DNA from 3 places in the Thalassotalea sp. SU-HH00458 genome. Region 3 is predicted to be linked to each of the others. Evidence: predicted binding sites of a transcription regulator. Region 3 holds the regulator's gene; each other region holds the start of a gene.
The links. Region 3 encodes sigma-54, which starts transcription at its own class of promoters, with help from an activator protein. Its sites were predicted from a motif close to GTTGGCACGNNNNTNGNNT; they were not measured.
Positions count from the first base shown of each region.

Region 1: a site for sigma-54 is predicted at 1,952-1,970, ahead of ABXH06_RS08155 (PEP-CTERM sorting domain-containing protein). Genes of this name have one in related genera too.
Region 2: a site for sigma-54 is predicted at 5,683-5,701, ahead of ABXH06_RS00305 (DUF4097 family beta strand repeat-containing protein). Genes of this name have one in related genera too.

Region 1 covers NZ_BAABWW010000004.1:257,347-264,377, forward strand. The annotation lists gene prsT (XrtA/PEP-CTERM system TPR-repeat protein PrsT) at 1-225, shown strand, start outside; gene ABXH06_RS08155 (PEP-CTERM sorting domain-containing protein) at 861-1,901, opposite strand; gene ABXH06_RS08160 (ThiF family adenylyltransferase) at 2,049-2,903, opposite strand; gene wecB (non-hydrolyzing UDP-N-acetylglucosamine 2-epimerase) at 3,008-5,287, opposite strand; gene ABXH06_RS08170 (glycosyltransferase) at 5,289-6,380, opposite strand; gene ABXH06_RS08175 (GNAT family N-acetyltransferase) at 6,512-7,031, shown strand, end outside.
Region 2 covers NZ_BAABWW010000001.1:63,359-70,389, forward strand. The annotation lists gene ABXH06_RS00285 (Gfo/Idh/MocA family protein) at 1-63, opposite strand, end outside; gene ABXH06_RS00290 (GNAT family N-acetyltransferase) at 332-811, opposite strand; gene ABXH06_RS00295 (dipeptidase) at 1,087-2,616, shown strand; gene ABXH06_RS00300 (DEAD/DEAH box helicase) at 2,714-4,495, opposite strand; gene ABXH06_RS00305 (DUF4097 family beta strand repeat-containing protein) at 4,796-5,620, opposite strand; gene ABXH06_RS00310 (NADH-quinone oxidoreductase subunit N) at 5,830-7,031, opposite strand, start outside.
Region 3 covers NZ_BAABWW010000002.1:186,888-193,918, reverse strand. The annotation lists gene lptB (LPS export ABC transporter ATP-binding protein) at 1-491, shown strand, start outside; gene ABXH06_RS03820 (RNA polymerase factor sigma-54) at 559-2,067, shown strand; gene hpf (ribosome hibernation promoting factor) at 2,091-2,378, shown strand; gene ptsN (PTS IIA-like nitrogen regulatory protein PtsN) at 2,406-2,858, shown strand; gene rapZ (RNase adapter RapZ) at 2,883-3,737, shown strand; gene ABXH06_RS03800 (HPr family phosphocarrier protein) at 3,742-4,020, shown strand; gene mgtE (magnesium transporter) at 4,213-5,574, shown strand; gene pmbA (metalloprotease PmbA) at 5,635-6,960, opposite strand.

The sequences.
Region 1 (7,031 bases), on a different contig from region 3:
TTAGCTTGGATACTTTTTGAAGAAAAGCAATATACTAAAGCAGAAGCTCTTATTGAGAGAGCTATTGAAATCGCACCAAATACCCCAGCTATTTTAGATACCGCAGGTATGATAAAGGTTCAACTTGGCAAAAAAAATGAAAGTATAGACTTATTTCGTAAAGCACACCAATTGGATCCAACTAATTCCGAAATAGAAGCACATTATAGAAATATAACTAAATAATTTAATAATATTAGCAAAGCCAAGTATGTTAATTATTTGGCTTTTTCTATCTAATCATCAATTAAACTCATGTTATAAATATTAGTAATATTTCTTTTTCCACTTAATTTCTGAAGTTGATTGCACCTAAAACCTATTTAGGCCTTTACGATGCGACACTTAAATATATGACATTTATCAATAGTTTTTTTAATCACTTCAAAAATCAGCTTGTAAATTGTCTTCTAGCCTATAGGGCTTTATTTATATTTTTATCTTCTGTGATAAACCCACGCCCGAACTTTTTAGCCTTATCACTTGAGAATAATATAGTGACAAAAATCATCGAAATTTAAACGTACAAATATATGTTAAATCTTCAGTATTTCTTTTTGCTAAACCTACAAATTAATAGAGAAGTCAACATTTGATATTAATTTTATGTGGTTTTCGAAAAATGATACTTTTGAATTTTTTAATAGTTAGTATGACTCTAATAAAATTACTTTGATATATGCAAGTTTAATTATATTAATAAAGATTTATATAAGAATTGGAAGGGTAGTTGTAAAGAGTGATTTAAATATTGAATTCAAAATGTAAAATGCCGTTCACTTAACGTAAACGGCATTTTACAAAACTTCATGCTAATTTTATTAGCTAGTTTTTCTTCTTTTAGCACTTGCTAGACCTAAAAGACCTAACGCTAAAACTGCTATAGAAGTTGGTTCTGGTACGTTTTGTGTTAAACGAGAACCTAGTTCGGTTGTACGAGCAAGAATATCATAGTGATTACCTTGACCATCTTTACCAGCCGCTCTAATTGTGTCACGAACTTCACGCCATTTTTCAGTTACAGGACTGAAAGGGATACCTGAACCACAACCAAAGTTACCGTCAGGACAATCATTAGCTGCTTGTGTAATTTCTTGTGTATTTTGACCATAGTACGCAAGAGGGTCGCCATCTGCAATTCCACCATTCTCTGTCCATTGACCAGGGATAGGATAATTGTCACCATCTAAGTGAAGTTGACTTTTTAAAACACCGTTCCAATTAGCACCACCACTTATAGCATCGTTAAGTTCTGTGCCGTTAGCATAAAACATATCATCAATTGCCCAAAGACCTTCAAGAGCCATATCTAATACAACTCCAGAACCTTGGGTTAAACTTGATACAGTGAAGCTTTGTGCTAATTGTTGATTGCCGGTGTGAACGTCTACTACAAAAAGATTCAATAAACCGTCAAGGATGTTTGCAGAAAGCTGCTCATTAGGTACATCTACATCGCCAAAGATAGGGTGATTTTGAGTAGTAGAACCAAAATCATCATAAGCACCATTAGGAGTAGTTCCTGCACCGTTTTCAGTAACTATCGCGTTACCATAGATTAGATAATCCGCTTGAAATATCCAATCAGTTCCGTACCCAGCAGGATATGCACCTGGGGCAAATCCAACAATATCTACGCCTAATCCGAAATCAAATACAAATTCACCATTATCAACAAAGCCAGAGCCATCTTCATCTATATAATATGATGTAGCATCAAACGTATCTGATACAAACTCGTCAATATTGAAGCCATTAGATGGATCTGCATCTGTATCAATATCAATAGTAATTTCTGTTGCAAATACTGAGCTACTTAATAGTAATGCTGCAATACTGCTTATTTTGAATAATCCTTTCATGTCTTTACCCTTAATTTGAGATTTAACCGTTATATTAACTATCGAAAACAAAGCATCAGTCATGCCAACTTTTTAAGTCATTGTTTTTAGAAACTATTTTAAGTGGTGATTTTATTTGAGCTTATATACTGTAAAAAATATAGACACTTACTTCATTACAATTCTCTTTGCTATTTTAAACATGATTTTCGCTATAATGCTTCTATTTCCAAAAGGCCGCCATGTTTTAACGAACTTATTTCTGTATGCATCAAAGTGCAATCCGTGTGGTGCGCAAAGTACGTCGCCTCTATTAAGTAAAATCTTCAAGGCATAAGTCCCAGCAATACCTGCACATAAATTGACTGCCATAGGCGTTGAAGGCCCTTTTTTTTGTTTAAAACTAACTCGAGTTTCGTCAACCAAATAAGAGCGCTGTAACATAGCGGGAGATAGGCCTATCAAGAATTGAATGAGCTGCTCATCTTCTGTTGATTTATCTTTAAACCGAAAATACTCTTCGTAAGACATTTTACCTGGCATGAAGCAGAGAAATGCACATCCCATACCTAAAGGAGCAGCAGTGACAACCGGTATGTTTTTTTCATAACACTTTTGAAAAACAGTTTTTCGCGCGTCTAAAGCAAAAAAATCAAGCGCATCAACATATAAGTCCACGCCATCTAAAAAATCATCCACATTATGAGAGTAAATACCTTCGGGGAATGATTTAATATCGGCATCAGGATTAATATCTTTGGCCATACGCTCCATGACATCAACTTTTTGCTCACCTAATGTTGAAATAAAGGCCCCTGATTGTCGATTAAAGTTATGTACTTCGAAATCGTCAAAATCAGAAATGTTAAAATTAGCTATGCCTAAACGTGCAAGCGTTAAAAGATGAACTCCGCCAACACCTCCTGCACCGGCTATAGCAACTCTTTTATTTCGTAAGCTTTGTTGTTCTTCATTTGTCACCCAGCCTATGTTTCTGGAAAATGCTTTATCGTAGTCAAACATGCGAGATATCCATTTTATCTTTAGATATAAGTGAGCTAAGTATAATGCAATTATTTGAAAATAATAAAAAAGGCCAATATTAATATTGGCCTTTGGCTGGTTTATCATTGTGATTTTAATAATCCACAAGCATCGAATAATGTACTGTTTGGTTGAATATCTTTATATTCATTATGTGCAGTAATTAATACTTGATAGTCAGCCCAGTTATCCATTTCTTCTAGGGTATTAACACGAGGACAATCCCACTGTGCAACATGAGGATCGTGATAGCAGATATCATACCCTAAGTGTTTTAGTGCTTGATATATTGGCTCTGCAGGCGTTTCTCGACAATCGTCGACATTAGGTTTATAAGCCACACCAAGTAAACCAATTTTTATCACGCCTTGTGTTTTTGCTATCTCATCTACTTTAATCGCTATATTTAGTGGGCGTTTATCATTGATACTTCTAGATAATCTAACTAAATCACCGTTTTGAGTATTTTCAACTAAGAACCATGGGTCAATTGGAATACAGTGACCACCTACGCCTGGTCCTGGGGTTAATACATTTACACGAGGATGTTTATTGGCAAGTTTAATCACTTCATAAACATCTACATTAAGTTCTTCACAAATTTCTGCTAATTCGTTCGCAAAAGCGATACCCACATCACGAGAAGTGTTTTCAACCAATTTAATGCATTCTGCAGTGGTTAAGTCTGTTAAGAACACTTCCCCATTGACGAAGCTCTGGTAAATTGTTTTGACTTTCTGTTGAGCTAACTCGTTTGAAGCACCGATAATTCGGTCATTATTAACTAGCTCATGCAAGGTTTGGCCTGGGATTGCACGTTCTGGACAATGTACTACATCAATCTTTAAGTTTAATGCTTGAAAACGTTTTGCTACTGCTAAACTTGTTTGCGGAGATATCGTCGATTCTATTATCACCGTTTGACCGTCTTTTGCTACTTTCGCAATAGCATCGGCAGCGGCGAACACATAGCTCCGATCACAACGATTGTCTTTGTGGGGAGTTGGCACCGCCACTAGGTAAGTATCACTTGATGGAATATCGATAGAGGCCTTTAAAAAACCTTGTGTAACAACATTATTAATTAACTCTGGTAAGCCAATTTCATCAAAAGGACAAATCGCGTTATTAATACTGTCGACTTTAGCTTGGTTTAGATCTACGCCAGTGACGGAATAACCGGCTTGCGCTAATAAACTAGCAATAGGTAACCCCATATAACCCATGCCGATTACTGCAATCGTTTCGTTTTTAGCAATGATTTGCGTTATTTCAGCTGGTTTATTTTTGCCTTCAATGATATCTAAAATGTATTCAGCAACGTGACCATCACCAAATGGATTTACCCATGAATAACTGTCTTTGCTTAACCATTGTTTAGCTGCTGCAACGGCTTTATCTGCATTACGACCAACAAGTTCACTGGCTCCAGCCTCCACCGCTTCAGGGCGTTCAGTATTTTCACGTAATGTTAAACTTGGCACACCCAGTAAACAGGCTTCTTCTTGGATGCCGCCTGAGTCAGTTAAAATTAATTTGGCATGCTTTTGCAATTGAATAAAATCGAGATAGCCAACCGGTGGAATTAACTGTAAATATCTAGGCAGTTCAATATTAAATTCTATTAATTTAGACTGTGTTCTAGGGTGAATTGGCCAAACGATAGTACCTGTATAGTTTTGATGCATTTGCTCAAATAAATTCAATAACTCTAATAAATTTGATGCAATATCAACATTTGATGCACGATGTGCCGTTACAAGAAAGTATTCACCTGCTGTTAGGTTTAACTCGGACAGTATTTGACTTTTTTGTGCGGAAATCTCTAAATGTTGGAACAAAGAGTCTGAAACTGTATTGCCCACAGTATGAATTTTTGAAGAATCAATGCCTTCAGCTTTTAAGATACGTTCTTGATTTGGACCAACGGCGAATAGATATTCACTAATATGATCTGTCATTATTCGGTTTGTTTCTTCCGGCATTGATTTATCATAACTACGTAAACCAGCTTCAATATGACCGACTTTAATGTTTAATTTCGATGCAGCTAAAGCACCGGCTAAAACTGTATTTGTATCGCCTTGAACTAATACAACGTCAGGTTTTTCTTCTAATAAAATAGGCTCCATTTTTATCAGAATATTACCTGTTTGATTACTGTGTAAGCCAGAGCCTACACCTAGGTTATAATGTGGTGTGGGAAGTTGTAACTCTTCAAAGAAAATGCTGTCCATCTCTTTAGAGTAATGTTGATTAGAATGAATGATAAAATAGTCGATTTTTCTTTTCTCACATTCCCTTATTACTGGCGCCATTTTTATTATTTCAGGGCGCGTGCCGACAATGATTCCAATTTTCATTTTAAGTTCCTAACTTCTGAAGTTGATATTTGTTCAAATAATGTTGAACCATCTGCTCAACACTATAATGGTTTTTAACTAAGTCAAATGCAGCATTAATCTTTTGTTCAATTCTTTCATTTAGCTCGACTAATTCCAGCAATTGATTCGAAAACTCTTCCTTATTTTCCGATTCAATAAGCCAGGCTTCTTTTTCTGAAATAAACTGAGAAATCCCACCAACATCTGTACAAATAACAGGGGTTTTATTAGCCATTGCCTCGAGTATAGTCATAGGCATTGCTTCATAAACAGAAGACAATAAAAATACATCAGATTCATTTAAAATATCTGTAATATTGTCTCTATACCCAAGTAATTTAATCGACTGAGTCAAACCTAAGCGCTTTATATGGCTTTCAAGTTGGTGATAAATAGGGCCATCACCAACAATATTCAAAACATTATTTGAAAAATTCTCATCTTTATTAATTGCTTCACCAAATGCCTCAATCATTAATTGTTGATTTTTTATTCTATCTAATCTGCCAACAGTTACATAAGTATTAAATTTCTTATTGATTTTTTTCGGTTTTAGTGGGATATCAACACCATTAAAAATCAATGTAACCTTCCGATTATTTATCTTAAGGGAATTACAGACCCATTCATATAAATCATATGAAACAACGATATATTCGGTTATGAAGTTGGCTACAAACCTACGAAACAGATTATGTAGTTGGTTTTTACCTTGAGGATGGTCTCCACCACGTCCATGATCACTATGTACTCTTACAGGTACTCCGGCTAATTTAGCGGTCAAATGATATTCAATAGTACCAAAGTTATAAGTATTTATTGCTTTCGGTCGTAATTCTTTGAGCAATTTATATAACTTTTTATGACTGATTAGATCATTACCTGCTCTTTTATCCAAAATAATCACTTTTACAGGTAAAGGGATTTGCTCTCTCATAGTAACATCACCTGTTAATGAAACGATAATGTGCTCAACGTCATATTGAGTAGAATATGTGATTAAATTAGCAATAACTTTTTCCAACCCACCGCAGCCAAAGCTATAGACAATATGTACAATACGATTACTCATTTATGCTATCTAACCCTGTGGTTTATTGAATATACTTTACAATAATGCTCTATCGCAACACAATACAGTAAATCATTATCACTATAGAACTTTTCACCAAAGCCAGTATGTTAACTTAACGGATTGATAAATTGAATTCAAAATACAAACAATCACTTAAAAATAGTATTCAAATTAACACACAGCAAATTTTTCAGGATGATTTTCTTAGCCTTAAAAAAACATGGATGAAAATTGAAAAGCGTGCAAAACCATCATTTTTCTTAAGTTGGAAATGGATCGGAAGCTGGTTAAATATAATCAGTAAAAACAAAACTGTCATACTCGTTACCGCACAACAAAATAACACTATAGTTGGTCTCGGTATTTTTGTTGAAAAACTGACCACCAGACATTGCATCTTAAAAAGTAAACAATGGTATCTTCATCGTACTGGTGACGAAAAAGAAGATCAAATTTGGATTGAAAATAATGACTTCCTAATACAAAAAAAAGATAAAACACTTATAAAAAATGTAATGTGGGAACATTTAGTATCTAAACAAAATCAAGTAGACGAATTTATTGTCAATGTTTCAAAAAAAAGCGAATTTAAAGAACTACCTTCATTTTCTAATTACCAATGTATCAAAGAAAATCGAGATATTGGCT
Region 2 (7,031 bases), on a different contig from region 3:
AGCTGCTTCAATAAACATTTTAGTAATTTTACTGGTGCCTATTACGGCAAATTTTACTTTCATTTGAGACCTTAAACTTTACTGAAACTATTCGCTCAAAACAAAAAACAGCAACCCCATAATTACTCTTTCTATTGATGTTTGAACAGTACTTTTATTTGTGTTCCCTAAACACCTGTACTTTGGCACAAGTCTATAGATGTTTTCACACTTTAATGATTAATATTTCAAAGTCACAGATGACTGTTCCTAAAATTAACCATCTAACGACTCTTACTCACCAGTAAAAAATACTGTCAAGGGTAAGCGTTATACCAATAAATTTTAAACGTTAACGAGCAAAGTCTGTTAACGTTTTTCCTGACATTCTATAACCTAACCATTCATGTTGTGGTTCTGCGCCCAGTGATTCATAAAACTCGCGAGAAGGAGTATTCCAATCTAAACAACTCCATTCAAAACGACCACAGCCTTCATTTAAAGCGATGTTGGCTAATGCTTTTAATAAAGCAATGCCTGCACCTTGCCCGCGATACTCGGGCGAGACATATAAGTCTTCCAAGTAAAGTCCCGGTTTTGCTAACCAAGTAGAATAATTATAAAAATACACAGAAAAGCCGATTGCTTTACCATCAAGCTCACAAATCAAACCATGTACACCACCTTTCTCACCAAACATACTTGATTTGATCGTCTCTACTGTAGCTAGCACCTCATGTTCAGCCTTCTCGTAAATCGCAAGTTCACGAATAAAGTATAAAATGGTTTCTGCATCGTCAATCGTTGCAGTTCTGATGTTTAAATTTGACATATATTACTCTATAAAGTGGGGGTTATTTATTAAAACATAGGGATGACAAATGTATTTCAAACGTGTAGAAATTTCATTTAGTTCCATATGATCATTTTTTAAAACTTTAACTAACTGTATAAGTTTATTTTTTTATTTATTGTAGCTGTTTTTACCTTGAACCAGTTAATATATTAACGGTCTACGTTATCAGTTTATATTTGAGTTAATCGATTACATTCAAATGATGTATGTTAGCTGATTTGTTACTTTACTTATATCTGAAAGGAAATCTTGTGTTAAAAAATCTGAAAAAATTATCCTTACTATCCCGAACCGTATCGATAGTAACCATGCTCATATTTTCTGTTAATGCTATGGCTAACACTGTGAGTGTTCTTGCAAAAGATACCGCACAATACGCGGTAGAAACCTACAAAAAAGACATGATTAACAGCCTCAGCCAACTCGTAAAACATAATACGGTTGCTGTTGAAGGAATTAAATCTACCGATAATCCTGAGCATATCGCCTTTAAGAAAACCTTAAAAACTCAAGCTGAGCAGTTAGGTTTAGATTATCAAGATGACGGTTATGTGGTAATAATCGGTTTAGGTGATAGCCAAGAAAGACTAGGTATTATCACCCATGGTGATATTCAACTAGTTAATCCAGCTAAATGGGCTAAATCTCCTTTTGAATTAGATAGCACCACCGAACCGGGAAAGTTAATTGCTCGAGGCAGTGAAGATGATAAAGGGCCAATCTCTTCTGTACTATATGCCATGAAAGCCATTAAAGACAAACATATTAAATTATCTAAACGTATAGAGCTCTATGTATATATGGCGGAAGAGTCAGACTGGGGACCTTTACAAGAATATGTGAAGAATAATGATCTCCCGCAGATAAACATTACTACTGATGCAGAATATCCTGTTGTTACTGCAGAAAAAGGCTATGGCACATTAAAAATAGCCTTTAATAAACAAGATAAATCTAGCAGCTTAGATCCATATATTAGTCATTTTGAGGGGGGATATTTTGGCAGTCAAATTCCCGAAGATGCTAAAGCCATTATCGAAAATGCAGACATTACATTGCTACAGAAATTAATGGACAAGGTCCAGTTTTATCAAGGGATCTCTTTTGATTTAACCTTAAAAGACCAGCAATTAATAATTACCGCTTTAGGGAAATCAGCCCATTCTTCAAAACCTCAAGAAGGGGTAAACGCTATTCCCTATTTAGCAGACTTATTGTCCAATACCCGTTGGCCCAATAATGGTGCCGGCACGTTAGTTAATTTTATTAACGATAATATTGGCTTAGGATTAGAAGGAAAAAAATTCGGCAATATCGCATACACTGACGACTTTATGGGTCCGATGACGGTGTCTCCAACGGTAATCAAACAGAATAAAAACAATCTTGAATTAAATATCAATATAAGACGACCGAGAGGTAAGAGTGAACAGCAATTGCGCAATGAAATCAATCATGCCATTGCCAGCTGGAAATTAAAAAATATGGCTGATATTACTGAGTTAGATCATTATATTGGCGAACCCTTTGTACAAAATAAAGCCCCACAAATCGAGACATTATTAGCTGTTTTCTCTCATTTTACTGGCATAACAGATGCCAAGCCCATTTCAATTGGCGGTGGTACAAACTCTCGTTTATTCCCTAATGCGGTATCTTTTGGGCCGTCAATGCATGGTGCAGAATATACTGGACATTCTGAACATGAGTTTATTACCGTAGAACAATTTGCTCTTAATTTAAAAATGTATACCGCAGTTATGGTTGAATTAGCCAAATAACGATAGGTAATTAACTTAACAAGTAAAATGCACAGACAAAAAAGGCGAGTCAACTGACTCGCCTTTTCTATATATTAATACTGTCTAATATTGGTGCTTAGTTTGCACGTCTTGGACGTTCAGTTCTATTTGAACGACGAGGACGATCTTTTACCAATGCTGCATCTGACACCGAAATCTCTAACGCTTGACGTCGAATGCGAACATTCTTTAATTGTTTAAATGACTTATCAGGCATACCTTTTGGTAACTGAACAAAAGTATGACGTTCATGTAAGTTGATTTGTCCAATGTAGCTACTATCAAGTGAAATTTCATTAGCAATGGCACCAACAATATCACCCGGTTTAGCACCATGCTCTTTACCAACTTCTAAACGGTAAGTCTGCCAATCTACATCGTTACGCACTTCTTTCGCTTTACGAGGCGCACGTTCGCTGCGGTTATCCCTACCACGGCCTTCACCACGAGCATCACGACGACTATCATTACGACCACGACCGTCTCTATCATTACGGTTATCTGAACGCGCATCACGACGAGGCTTAGGATCTTCTTTCGGCTGTAAAGGTTGCTTTAATTGTTTTTGGAACAATAATGCTGCCGCTAAATCAGTCATCGAAAGTTCAGACTCTGCCGCCATACCTTCAATAATTTCGCGCATTGCCGTTAAATCTTTTTCAGCAATAATTTCAGCTATTTCAGTGCGTGTTCTTTCGATACGTTTTTTACCAATTTCTTGAATATTTGGTAAATCATAAGGTTTCACAACACCTGAAGTTAAACGTTCATAATGACGTAATGAATACATTTCGCGCGGACGAACAAACGATATAGATGTACCTTCACGACCGGCACGACCAGTACGACCAATACGGTGAACATAAGATTCATTATCACTCGGTAAATCGTAGTTAATGACTAACGAAATACGCGGAATATCTAAACCACGAGCAACCACATCTGTAGCGACTAAAATTGAGGAACCACCAGATTTTAATTGATCAATAGTTCGTTCGCGTTGCTGCTGGTTCATATCACCGTTTAACGCCAATGCAGGGTAACCTGCACGCTCTAATTTTTCAGCAACATCAACAGTATCGTTTCGGGTGCGTACGAAAATAATCATCGCATCATAATCAACAATTTCAGCAATACGTGTTAATGCAGTAATTTTTTGAATTCCGCTAACTTTCCAAGCATATTGCGTAATATTCGCTTTTTCTTTCTTAACCGCGGCAATTTTTACATGCACAGGATCTTTTAAGAAACGATTGGCAATTTTACGAATGCCAGCAGGCATTGTTGCTGAAAACAAACACATTTGTGTAGATTCAGGCACATGATCTAGTGTCCAAGTAATGTCTTCTAAAAAGCCCATGTTTAACATTTCATCAGCTTCATCAAGTACACAAACTTTTAATTGATCTAATTTAAGGCTCTTACGACGTAAGTGATCCATTAAACGACCAGGTGTGCCAACAACCACTTGCGCACCGCGCTCTAATTGTTGAAATTGTGGACCATAAGATTGACCACCATATAAAGTAGCAACCTTAAGACCTTTAATATTTTTCGCAAATGATTCAATGGCTTCAGCCACTTGCATCGCTAACTCACGAGTTGGTGCTAATACCATCAATTGTGGTTTTCTAATTGATGTATCAATTTTTGCTAAGGCAGGTAAACCAAAAGCAGCTGTTTTACCTGTACCCGTTTGTGCTTCACCTAAAACATCGTAACCTTCTAATAAAGGTGGAATTGTTTTTGATTGAATAGGCGTTGCATTCTCAAAACCAAGTGTTTTAAGGGCAGATAACAAGTTTTCAGGCAAACCAAGGCCATCAAAGCCTACAGAGGCATTGTCAATATTTAACATAAATTTTGTCTTCTCAATGGCAGGTATAGTTGTAAACTAACAACCCCTGCGTTCAATAACGAGGAAACCACCGGAAGACTCAAGGCACATTCTAAAGCTTAGTTAGGAAACTAGCTGGGCAAGTCTATTGGGATAACCCCACACTATAAATATATCAAGTACATCCAACGACTTGATATCGAGGCGCGCATTATACAGAGGTTAAAATTAGAAGCAAGGAAAACTACAAGAAACGTAAAAAATAACGCTAAATTATCGCAATTTAACGTTATTTACCGGCAAAATTGTGCTATTTATCGATTAGCTATCAATATTAAAACCACCTTTAACATTCTTGACTTTTAAGCCACCTGAGCCTGATTCTAAAATTTTCAAACCGCCTGCATTATCGACCGTTATACTACCTGAACCATCATCAATGGTTACCATACCGGTAATTTCTTTAACCGTTAAATCGCCAGAGCCGTCATCAAAGTCGGCACTTCCATCAATATTGCTCGCATAGATCGTTCCTGAGCCATCATCTACGTTAAGATTACCTTTGATTTCATGGATATTTATTTCACCAGAGCCATCAATAATTTTTAAGTTGCCAGTAATTTGACTCACATCTATTTCTCCTGAGCCATCATTAATATTAATATCGCCATTAATATCTTTTACCAACAGTCCACCAGAGCCATCTTTAATATCTAATTGACCGTTTAAGTTTTGCACGTCAATATCACCCGATCCGTCATCAATGGTTAACGACATAGATTTAGGAAGTTGTATAACCACATCAATATGTGGCGAGTCACCCACCCAAAAACCAGATGTACTATGGTTTTTAGCAACAAAGTAACCTGAATTCCCCGACTTATTTAGGGTAAGTTCATAATTGTCGGTATACTTTTTATCCGTATAAATATCCGCTGTTACTCTAATTTCAGTTAACTCTGCATTGCCTATCACGCTGAGTGAACCACTGCCGGTTTCAATATCTAAAGCGGTTAATTCACTCGCGTCTATAGAAAGTTCTTTTTGCATATGAAAATCTGCGCGAGAAGGTGACGAAGCAATGACTACGCAACCACTCATTAAAGTAGTAAGAGTTATGGCTGAAATTATTTTTATATGTTTCATCTACGATATTCCTTGAATAATAAATAAAAGATCAACGTTCTGATCCTTTTTAGCAAGAATATATACAAACATCACGCCAACATATTTTTTATAAGATTAACAATACGTTAGTAATTTTTTTACTATTAAGTATGTTGTTAAATGACATATTAGTCGTCAAGAAAACAATTAGTTTGTGAAATTAACCAAGCCGTTATTTTATAAAAGGGTTAAATCGCCTGTAAAACACTGCCGATAGCATTAGGGAAAATACCAATCGCTAAGCCGGTAAAAATCAATAATATAACCGCACACTTTTCCAGTATTGACATTGAAGCCGGAGGCAAAACATCACGAGGTTTTTCCAACGAAAACAATGAAAATATAACCGGTAAATAATACGCTAAAGCAATACCGCTGCCGATAATTAACGCGGCTAATAACGCCCATAGTGCCTGATTTGCCGCTAAAGTGATTAAATAAAACTTACCGATAAAACCTGCAGTTAAAGGGATGCCAGCAAGGCTTAACAAAGAAAAAATGAGTAACGTGGCCCTCAAAGGTTGTTGCCAAAATAAACCACGCCAATCATTAATCGTAATGTCTTGATACACCTCACTATCGCGATTCATCAAGGTAATAACTGTGAATATTGATGCATTAGCTAAAAGATAAGCCGTTAAATAAAACAGCACACTTTGCCACGCCATATTTAAACCTTTGCTGTCACTGATCAGCAACACGATTAGAAGATACCCCATATGTGCAATAGAAGAATAAGCCAATAAGCGCTTAATAGATTGTTGTTTTAATGCCAAACTATTCCCAACTATCATCGATAAAATGGCAATCCAAGCAATAAATTCAAACAGTTTATCATTTTGTAATAACATTAAATTTGTAGCGGTATAACAGCATTTTAATAACACAATGAACATCGCACATTTAGAGACGGTCGCCAATAACATAGCCACAGGGGAACTCGCCCCTTGATAAACGTCTGGTGTCCAAAAATGAAAAGGCACTAAAGATAACTTGAAGGCAACTCCTGAAAAAAACAGCATAAAACCAATTTGATATAGCAAAGATATTTTCAATAAAGTGACATTTTCCAAGCCAGTTTGTGTAAAGCTTAAATCCCCCGTTTGGGCATACATAAACGCAATACCAAGTAACATAAAACTTGATGCACTGGCACTTAATATTAAATATTTAAATCCAGTTTCTACGGCATTGGGCGCTTTTCGACAATAACCAACTAATCCAACAATGGCGATGCTTAATAATTCAAAACCTAAAAACAAACTAGCAAAATGATCACTAACAACTAAAATTCCAGCACCCAATACCACTAGTAATAATAATAAATAGTATTCATCATGAACGTCTTCGACTTGTTTAAGCATAATTTTACTTAAATACAAACAAACGA
Region 3 (7,031 bases):
GTATCGGATACCTTCCACAGGAAGCTTCCATTTTTCGTAAGCTAACGGTATATCAAAATATTATGGCGATTTTGCAAACCCGCAAAGATTTAGATGATATCAGTAGAGAAGAAAAGCTTGAGCATCTCGTTGAAGAATTTAATATAGGTCATATCAAAGATAATTTAGGCATGAGCTTATCCGGTGGCGAACGACGCCGAGTTGAAATTGCGAGAGCACTAGCGGCAGAGCCCAAATTTATCTTACTTGATGAGCCTTTTGCTGGTGTTGATCCAATTTCAGTAGGTGATATAAAAAAAATTATCCTACACTTAAAACAACGTGGCATTGGAATTTTAATCACAGATCACAATGTTCGTGAAACATTAGACGTTTGTGAGCATGCATATATTGTTAGTCACGGTGAATTAATCGCGGAAGGCAATGCAGATCAAATTCTTGCGAATCAACAGGTAAGAGATGTATACCTTGGTGAGCAATTCACGCTATAGTTACACAAAGCTTTGATAAAAAGTAAAAATCAATATGAAGCTAGAAAATAGGAAAATAATACGATAAATGCGCCCTAGTCTGCAGCTCCGAATAGGACAACAACTCACCATGACTCCACAATTGCAACAAGCGATTAAGCTTTTGCAATTGTCGACGTTGGATCTTCAGCAAGAGATCCAAGAAGCTCTTGAAAGTAATCCATTATTAGAAGTAGATGAATCAACCCCAAGTGACAATGATGCGCAATCGGATAACTTAGAAGAAGCATTTTCTGCTGGTGTAACAGAACAAAACACTAAAACATCCGACGGCAGTGAAGATTCAGCTCCTACTATCGATGAAATTAGTACGACGGAAGCTATGGATAAATCTGAGATCCCTGAAGAGCTCAACATAGACACTACCTGGGAAGAAAGCTACAGTGCTGGCGTTTCAAATACCGGTGCCAGTGCACCTGCTTCAGAAGATTATACTTATCAGGGCGAAACAACGGACTCCATTCAAGACCATTTACGCTGGCAAATGGAGTTAACGCCATTTTCAGAAACGGACCTTGCCATCGCGACGGCTATTATTGATGCCATCGATGATGCTGGCTATTTAAGAGTCAGTGTTGAAGAAATTCTTGAAGCGATGGGCAATGAAGAAGTTGAACTTGATGAAGTTGAAGCCGTACTTAAACGTATTAATATGTTTGATCCTGTTGGCGTTGGGGCTCGCTCTATCTCAGAATGTTTAACCATTCAATTAAATCAATTTGATAAAGAAACGCCTTGGTTAAAAGAAAGTAAGCTGATCATTAATGAATATATCGACTTATTAGGTAACCGAGATTATCGCCAAATCATGCGGAAAACGCGTTTAAAAGAAGATCAACTACGCGAAGTGATCAAGCTAATTCAATCGCTGGATCCAAGACCAGGTGATAGTGTCATTAAAGGTGATGATCAATATGTCATCCCTGATGTTTCGGTCGAAAAGAAAAATGGTCGTTGGATGGTTGAATTAAATCCAGATACAGCACCACGATTATCGGTTAATCAGCAATATGCCTCCATGGCACGAAACATGAAATCATCAACAGACAGTCAGTTTATACGTTCAAACCTACAAGAAGCTAAATGGTTTATTAAAAGCTTAGAAAGCCGAAATGATACATTGTTAAAAGTCTCTAACTGCATTGTACAACGCCAACAAGGCTTCTTTGAACACGGGCCAGAAGCAATGCGCCCTATGGTACTCAATGATATTGCTGAAGCGGTAGATATGCATGAGTCCACTATTTCCCGTGTTACGACCCAAAAATATATGCATACACCTAGAGGAATCTTTGAATTAAAATATTTCTTCTCTAGCCACGTAAGTACAGAAAATGGTGGAGAATGTTCATCCACCGCAATTCGAGCTTTAATTAAAAAGTTGGTCGCTGCAGAAATTCCAGCCAAACCATTAAGTGATAGTAAAATGGCGGAATTACTTGCAGAACAAGGCATTAATGTCGCCAGAAGAACCATTGCCAAGTATCGAGAATCATTGTCAATTCCTCCTTCTAACCAACGAAAAAGTCTACTTTAACAACTAAATAAGGATCTAAGCTTATGCAAATTAATCTTGCTGGTCATCATGTTGAAATTACTGAAGCTTTACGTGAAAGTGTCAATACAAAATTTGCCAAGTTGGAACGACATTTTGATCATATAAATAATGTTCATGTGGTATTGACGGTAGAAAAGCTGAATCAAATTGCGGAAGCAACAGCCCATCTTAACGGAACAGAAATACACGCAAAAGCCGAAAATGCCGATATGTATGCTTCAATCGATGCTTTAGTTAATAAACTCGATAAACAAGTTTTAAAGTACAAAGGCAAAATCAACCAACATTAATCCATCGTCTATTTCAACACGAGCATTATGAAATTAACTGAACTTATTAACGAGAACTGCACCTTGTGTGCAGTTCATGCTACTAGCAAAAAGCGTATTTTAGAATTATTATGTGAAAAAGCTGCCGAGTCTTATACTGATTTTAACACTTATTCACTGCTTGAAAGTCTAATGGCACGTGAAAAAATGGGTTCAACTGGGATAGGTAATGGTATCGCGATCCCACACGGTAGATTAACTGATGGGGGTAAAGTCGTTGTCGTGATTGCCACAACAGAGTCTCCAATTGATTTTGATGCGATAGATAATAGACCCGTCGATATTTTTATTGCTTTATTCGTACCCGAAGAAAATTGTCAACAACATTTATCCACGCTACAAAGCATTGCACAAATTTTTAGTGATAAACAAACTTGCAAACTGGTCCGAAAATGTCACTCGAGTTCAGAGCTTTTCAATTTATTGAAAAATAATAACTAAACCTTAGTACCAAGGATTTCGACAATGAAACTCATCATCGTTAGTGGCCGTTCAGGATCAGGAAAAAGTGTCGCATTAAGAGTGCTGGAAGATTTAGGTTATTATTGTGTTGATAATATCCCTGTCAATCTTTTACCAGCTTTAACACATACGGTGATTAATGATTATGAAACCGTAGCGGTTAGCTTAGATGTTCGTAATTTACCGGCAGATCCTAATGATATTTCTGAAATTATCAATTACTTACCCAGTGCGGTAGATCTAAATATTGTTTATTTAGATGCGGATGATAACGACTTAATTAAACGTTTTAGCGAAACACGCCGCTTGCATCCATTGATCAAACAGAATATTGCGCTTGATCAAGCGATATCACTTGAGAAAAAACTGTTAGAGCCTATTTCAAGCCGTGCAAATTTATACATCAACACCAGTCAACTTACCCCTCATCAATTAGCGGATTTGATCAGAGAGCGAATTCTCGGTAAAACAACTGGCACTATGGTTGTGGTCTTTGAATCTTTTGGCTTTAAACATGGCGTCCCTCAAGATGCTGATTATGTTTTTGATGCTCGATTTTTACCAAATCCATTTTGGGAAAAAGATCTCAAACCATATACGGGACTAGATCAACCCGTACAAGATTTTCTCGCTAGCCAACCTATTGTCACTAAATTTATCTGGCAAATTAATAGTTTTATGATGACTTGGCTACCACATTTAGAACGTAATAATAGAAGTTATATAACCATAGCCATTGGTTGTACCGGCGGTAAACATCGTTCCGTTTATATTGCGGAATTACTCGCAAATAATTTAAGAAAAGAGCGTAAAGATGTGCAAGCGCGCCATCGAGATCTTGACGTAGCCAGTACTTAACCTTATGACTATTAAACTAAATAAAACCTTATTAATTACTAATAAATTAGGGCTGCATGCAAGAGCCGCAACTAAATTGGCGCAGTTAAGTCAAAAGTTCAATGCCAAAGTTACAATTGAACTTGAAAGCAAACAAGCCGATGCCAGCAGTATTATGGGGCTTATGTTATTAGCCGGCGGCCAAGGGAAAGAAGTGACGATTCATACTGAAGGGCTAGAAGCACAAGATGCCCTTGATAATGTCTGCCAGCTTTTTTCCGATAAATTCGATGAAGACGAATAATAACCTCAAGATCCCTTTCACAAAGCTGTAAAATTTCGTGGATATAATAAGAAAAAAGCTGCTAAAACCAGTCAGTTGAGATAAACTTATAGCAACTGGGCAACCAATAATTATGTTATGTATAACAAATTCTGCCCGCTATAACTCGTAATTAATTACCATTTTCGTTTTTTAACGGCACAGGAAAACTTTATGCCGGAAACTTCAGAACAAGAAGACAACCAACAAAGATTACTGCAAGTGAACAAAGCACTTGGTAGTGGTATGTTTGTCTATGTCCGCAAGCTATTACAAAATATGCCTGCCTACGATCTTGCTTTGATTTTACAATCCTCTCCCAGTAAAAGCCGTACCGTGTTATGGCAACTTATCGATCACGACCATCACGGTGAAGTGCTCGAAGAATTAAACGAAGAAGTTCGAAAAGGCATCTTGAAAAAAATGCGTCCAGAAAAACTCGCAGAAGTTGCTGAGGGTATGGACGTTGATGATCTTGCTGAGGTATTACGAACACTGCCAGATAGTGTTTACCGTGAAGTATTAAGTTCAATGGATTCACAAGACAGAAGTCGTGTTGAAGCGGCGCTTTCTTTTGATGAAGATACCGCTGGCGGTATCATGAATACCGATACTATCACTATACGCCCTGATGTTACTGTTGATGTAGTGTTACGTTATTTACGTCTTAAAGGCGAATTACCAGAAGCGACAGACTCTTTTTATGTCGTTGATAGAAAAGATCACTTTATTGGAGCGGTGTCACTTTCGCATATTGTCACAGCAAAACCAGAAGTCGTGATCTCTAAACTCATTAATGATGAAATTACCGCGCTAAATGCCGATATGCCTGAACGCGAAGTCGCTCAATTGTTTGAGCGTTATGATTGGTTTTCAGCACCGGTTGTTGACGATGAAGGCCGCTTGTTGGGCCGTATCACCATAGATGATGTTGTTGATATTATTCGTGAGGAAGCTGAGCACTCCATGATGAGTATGGCGGGTTTAGACGATGAAGCTGATACATTCGCACCCGTTTTTAAAAGTACTCAACAACGTTCTGTTTGGTTAGGCGTTAACCTAATTACCGCATTATTTGCCGTCGCTGTTTCCAGCATGTTCGAAGATATTCTGGGTCAACTAGCAATCTTAGCTATTTTAAATACTTTAGTCCCTAGCATGGGTGGTGTTGCTGGTAATCAAACCTTAACCTTAGTTATTCGTGGTATGGCGTTAGGTCATATTGGTGAAAGCAACGCTCGCACTTTACTCTATAAAGAACTCGCCGTAGGTTTTCTCAACGGAATTATTTGGGCGTTGTTAATTGCGACAGTCGTTGCAATTTGGAAACAAGATTTTATGCTAGGCTCAGTAATTGCCTTCGCCATGTTAATGAATTTAACCGCTGCGGGTATTGCCGGTGTGACTATTCCACTCTTTCTTAAAAAGCTCGATATAGATCCTGCCCTAGCCGGCAGCGTCATTTTAACAACGGTTACCGATGTGGTAGGTATTTTTGCTTTCTTAGGAACAGCAACCTTATTACTTGGTACATAAGCCGCTGCTGACTCGCAGCGGCCCATAATAAAGCCACGTTAGCATGAATTATCGTAAGTGCTAATTCCCTGCAACTTGCATTTCATCAAGAATAATTGAGCCAGTTTTAATGCTACCCTTTACATCATAATCAGTGCCGACGGCTACTAAGTTTTTAAACATATCAGCTAAATTACCCGCAATTGTTACTTCTGAAACCGGATAAGCAATTTCTCCATTCTCGACCCAAAAGCCTGCAGCTCCACGAGAATAATCACCATTAACAATATTGACTCCCTGCCCCATTAATTCAGTTACTAAGAGTCCTGTTCCTAAAGTTTTTAGCATTTGATTAAAGTCACCACCGTTTGCGGACACTTGCCAATTATGAATACCGCCTGCATGTCCCGTGGTTGTCATACCAAGTTTTCTTGCCGAATAACTCGTTAATAAATAAGTTTCTAAAGCCCCCGCTTTAATGATATCTCTATCAATAGTAGCGACTCCTTCACTATCAAACGCACTACTAGCTAACGCCTTTTTAAGGTGTGGACGCTCTTGAATATGTAAAAAGTCAGGAAAAATCGGTTGCCCTAATGCGTCAAGCAAAAATGACGATTTACGATATAAGTTGCCACCACTGATCGCAGCAATAAAATGACCAAAAAACGTATTGGCAATATCGGCACGAAACATAACAGGTACTTTGCCCGTTTTCAGTTTTTGAGCGTGTAACCGAGATAACGCTTCTGATGATGCTTCTTGACCCACTTGTTGAGGAGCCGTTAATAAATTAAAGTCACGATTTACCGTATAGGCATAATCACGTTGCATATCATCATCTTCAGTGGCGATCATCACGCAACTTAAACTATGTCGAGAACTCGGGTAACCAACTAATTGTCCATGACTATTTCCATAGACTTTAAATCCTTCAAAACAAGCTAGCGTAGCGCCATCTGAATTAGTAATACGTTTATCAAAAGCTAAAGCAGTATCTTCACATTCTTTGGCAATAGCTATCGCGTCATCCGTTGATAAAACTTTTTCATGATGTAAGTCTAAATCTTCTGGTTTCATCGCCAGCAATGCTTTATCGGCTAAGCCTGAGCAATCATCCACAGAAGTATATTTTGCGATATTGACTGCGGCTTGTACTGCTTGTTTCAAAGCATTTTCAGAAAGATCTGCAGTAGAGGCACTGCCTTTTCGTCCCTGTTGGTAAACTGTAATTCCCAAAGCGCCATCATTGGTAAATTCTACCGTTTCAACATCACCTAATCGAGTACTCACACTTAAGCCTTGTTGACGGCTCATTGCTACTTCAGCGCCATCTGCGCCTAAAGATTTAGCTAACGCTAAAGCATCTGCAACTCGACTTTCAACTTGTTCCATTTGTGTGATGATGTTATTTGATTCTGACATTACAATGATTATCTCGTTAATTACTTTGTTGATTAATTACCCACAGTTATTTC